Regions from separate parts of the Lysinibacillus sp. UBA5994 genome, predicted to be linked through region 2. Evidence: riboswitches for the same ligand, from Rfam matches in the RefSeq annotation. Region 2 holds a riboswitch; the other holds the start of a gene.
The links. A riboswitch is a leader RNA that binds a small molecule or an ion and turns the genes downstream of it on or off. The one in region 2 is predicted to bind preQ1.
Positions count from the first base shown of each region.

Region 1 (2,209 bases), on a different contig from region 2:
AAAAAGGAGATTGCGGCCAGGCACAAAAGTCGATGGGAGCTCACCATTTTCTCCGTCCTTCACCTTTATGTCTTGTCGTGTCAATGCATTCGGAGCAAGTTGATTCAGGAGAGACATATCAAGTATGTGATGCTTGATACCAAGCTCCTCTGTTATCACCTTCGCACAGTCAATTTCAAGACGATGCCTTTGACCATAATCGAAAGTTACTGCCTCAATCTCTTCAAAGCGTTCTTTTGCCCAGAACAAACAAGTTGTGCTGTCCTGACCTCCACTAAATACTACAATTGCTTTTTCCTTTTTCATCTATAAAGACTCCCTTATATCGAAAAAACAGCACTCTAAGAAAAAGTGCTGCTTTCTTCTTAGTTTTTTTAAGAGGGTAGCTAAAAACCTCTGTCTTGCTTCATTTATCGATTATCAATTTTTTCTGGGTTAAGATCGTGGTTCATTAAACGATAATTGGCGATTTCTTCGTATTTAGTTCCTGGCTTCCCATAGTTACACCATGGATCAATCGAGATACCCCCACGTGGAGTAAATTTCCCCCAAACCTCTATATATCTTGGATCAAGTAATGCAATTAAATCATTCATAATGATATTCACGCAATCTTCATGGAAATCGCCGTGATTTCTAAAACTGAATAAATACAACTTTAGAGATTTACTTTCAACAATTTTTTTATCTGGGATATATGAAATGTACATCGTTGCAAAATCCGGCTGATTTGTAAGCGGACATAAACTAGTAAACTCTGGGCAATTAAACTTAACAAAATAATCTCGATTAGCATGAAGATTATCCACTGCCTCTAATACCTCAGGTGCATAATCATAGGAATACTTTGTACCTTGATTACCTAATAGGGTCAAATCCTTTAATCCTTCTTCATGACTTCTGCCAGACATAAAAAAACCTCCTTGTAAAATGTTTCCCAACACTTTTCAAGAGAGGCATCACCAATCATTCTATTTAAAACATAAGTAAACAGATAAAAAAAGCCACGTCCGATATGGACATGGCATATTGTCATGTTTCCATAGTTTTTTATAGAGGGTATCAGCTATGAACCTCTCCCGTTCTAGTCCGGGCATTCTTTTCTTCAATATCGTACAAAAAATAATACAGGACGTCAAATGGATTTTTTATAAAACTCTTAAATGATAAAAAGTATGAATCACTGTAAGTCAATACTCATTTGAAAGTTCTACTTTTTTATTAAATTACTAGGAAAATAGAATTAATCCGTTTTTGACAAAGTAATACTAATTATCAATATTTTGAGATTTTTCAATATTCCGATATTCGAATTATCTCACCTGTGATAAATTGGAAATATCACACTAAACTGAAAAGTGTGATAATTAAGAGCGGAGGGAGAAATGAGATTTGAAAAAGTTTAAGTTTACGAAGTTTTTAAGTAGTATGATAGCTTTCGTTATGGTGCTTTTTCTATTGGTTCCATTATCGAGTGCTAATGCTGAAGATTCGAAGCCATTCAAGCAGGATAGCCAAAGTGAAAGTATACTTCAATTAAAGGCGGCTATCGCTGAACAGCTAAGCTTGTCTAAAGATGGTCCAACTCTTCACGAAAGCTTACAAAATGTATCAGGCAATCAAGAAGTTGCAGTCATCGTACATTTATCTGAAAAGCCTGTGGCACTAGAGCAAGGAATGAGCCAATTGAAAGGCCAAAAGTTCTCTAATGCGCGAGCAAATGAAGTTCGATCAAATGTAAAATCTCAACAAGCACAAGTTAAGAAAGAATTAGCTACTAAAAATGTTCAAATGACTCAAGGCTACACATTTGATACTGTTTTAAACGGTTTTGCAGCAACTGTGAAAGCAAATGATCTCCCAAAGCTGCTTTCAATAGAAGGAATAACATTAATTGAACCTGATGCAATTGTTTACGCATCTGAAGATAATACAATGAAATCATCAGAACTGATTAAGGAAGATCAATTAGAGGCTCAAATGAATACAAGTATTTCTTTCCTCGGCATCGAACAGCTTTGGAATGAAGGAATTGAAGGACAAGGTATAAAGGTAGCAGTATTAGATACTGGTATTGACACAGATCACCCTGAGTTCGCCGGAATTTACAAGGGTGGGAAAAACTTCATTCCAAATTCATCAACTTACACAAAGCCTCGGGCAGATGACGATGCATCGGAAACCTTGCCTTCTGAGCGTCCTGCTGGAA
Region 1 is NZ_DJAU01000038.1:57,533-59,741, reverse strand. Features, by position in the region: gene queC (7-cyano-7-deazaguanine synthase QueC) at 1-306, opposite strand, end outside; gene queF (preQ(1) synthase) at 411-911, opposite strand; PreQ1 riboswitch class I at 1,037-1,083, opposite strand; gene B3D98_RS12780 (S8 family serine peptidase) at 1,393-2,209, shown strand, end outside.
Region 1: it holds a riboswitch for preQ1, as region 2 does, so the genes downstream of both, queF (preQ(1) synthase) here and B3D98_RS10940 (QueT transporter family protein) in region 2, are expected to answer to the same signal.

Region 2 (2,209 bases):
GCCACTCCAATCCCTCATAAAAAGGACGAGTAACCGTGGTGCCACCTTCATTCGCAATTTTTGCGCGCTTTCCTGCTCCGGTAACGGGGAGCGAAACGGCCTTACATTTGATAAGGCTGCTCTGAAGTCCATTCACAAGTCTGTACTACTGGTTTGCACCAACCACCAGCTCTCTAAAAGTAACAATGCTTGCTACTACTCTTCTTCCTTGCATTTATTAGAAAGAATTGTAGAGTATTTTCAGAATAGTGTCAAGAAAAAAGACGAATCTAAAAAGATCCGTCAGTTAAATCAAATTTTTAAAGTGAAGGCGTTTGTTTAATACATACATAATCGGTGCACCTACAGCTAATACAACAAATTCACCCGCCGCGACTGTTAGCCAAGTCCAGAAAAATGGCAACTCTAAAGCCAAGTTCAGCTCAAAGGCAATGATAAACATAGTACATGTAAAGAGCAATGTATTAATAATTAAACGTGCCCAAATATTTTTGACAAATTTACAGATTAAAATAAACAGGCCAAGTGTAATCATTGAATGACCTACACCAAAAACTAAATCGTAAATGCCAAGTGGTGAAAAGAGATTAGAGATCAATACACCAATAATAATCCCTACGGCAAAGCGTGGATTAAAGGCCACTAAATGGTTAAACATCTCAGATACTCGGAACTGTACCTCTGTAAAACCAAATGGGGCAACAAGCATGGTTACAGCTATATAGAGAGCCGCAATGATACCACTTGCTGCTAAAAATTTTATCTTCATATTCATTTCTCCTTAGTTTTTTTTCGTGGGATGGTTACGAACCACGGTGCTTTCACACAAGTAAATATTCTATTATAGATATCTAGTAGAAGTCAAATGTCAGACTTTGTCTATAATGTCCTATCGTCGCAAAATTGTCATAAATATTTTTTACTATGTTGAAAAAAGAAATCGATTAACTAAAACAGCGTAGTTTAGCGGTTTAAAGCGCCAAATTGAATGAAAAACTAAAATATTTTGTCACTTTTAAAAGTCAGAACATTCATAATGTTGTTGACGGAGCTCGATAATAACGATAATATAGCGATACATTCACACTTTGTTTGGATAAAGTGCGATAGATATTCGAGAATATAATCGGGGGGATTATTTGTGAAAAGCAATGTAAAGAAGTTGTCATTCCTTCTTTTTGGATTAGTGTTGCTTCTTGCTGCTTGTGGTAGCGGTGGCTCAGGTACAGCAGATTCAAAAGGAAATGAAAAAAACAATGCAAGTGAGAGCGGAAATGCAGATGATAAAACATATAAAATCGGGATTACTCAAATTGTTGAGCATCCATCGTTAAACGCAGCAACGGAAGGCTTTAAAAAAGCAATTGAAGATGCTGGTTTAAAAGTTGACTACGATCCACAAATTGCACAGGGAGATAATAGCCTTAACACAACAATTGCTAACAATCTAGTAAGTGCAAACGTAGATTTAATTTTTGCAAACTCTACACCTTCTGCACAAGCCGCTGCAACAGCAACAAGTGATATTCCAATTATTTTTACATCTGTTACAGATGCTGTTGGTGCACAGCTAATTGACTCAATGGAGAAGCCAGGGAAAAATATTACAGGCACAATCGATTTACATCCAGAAACGATTTCTAAAACTGTAGCATTCCTAAAAGAACTTGGTGCGAAAAAAGTAGGGATGGTCTACAATGCGGGTGAGCAAAACTCAGTTGCACAAGTTTCAGAAGTGAAAAAGGTTATGGACGAACAAGGTTTAGCGGTGGTAGAAGCATCAGCATCTACTTCAGCGGATGTAAAACAAGCGACAGAGTCTCTAATTGGTAAAGTAGACGCTTTCTATATTATTACTGATAACACAGTTGTTTCTGCATTAGAATCGGTAATTGATGTTGCCAATACTAATAAATTACCATTAATTGTAGGAGAACTAGATTCTGTAGCACGTGGCGGTTTAGCAGCTTATGGTTTTGAATATTTCGATATCGGTTATGAAGCAGGTCAAATGGCTGTGAAAATTTTAAAAGGTGAAGCTACACCTGCCGATACACCAGCACAATACCCACAAAATCTGAAATTATTAATCAATAAAAAAGTTGCAGATGATTTAGGCATCGAAATTAAAGATTCTTGGGGTGCCGAAATTCTAGAACAGTAAAACGAAGCGGGGTGCACTATCCCCGCTTTATCTTCATTTTACAAG
Region 2 is NZ_DJAU01000031.1:31,777-33,985, reverse strand. Features, by position in the region: T-box leader at 19-218, opposite strand; gene B3D98_RS10940 (QueT transporter family protein) at 287-769, opposite strand; PreQ1 riboswitch class I at 776-820, opposite strand; gene B3D98_RS10935 (ABC transporter substrate-binding protein) at 1,142-2,164, shown strand.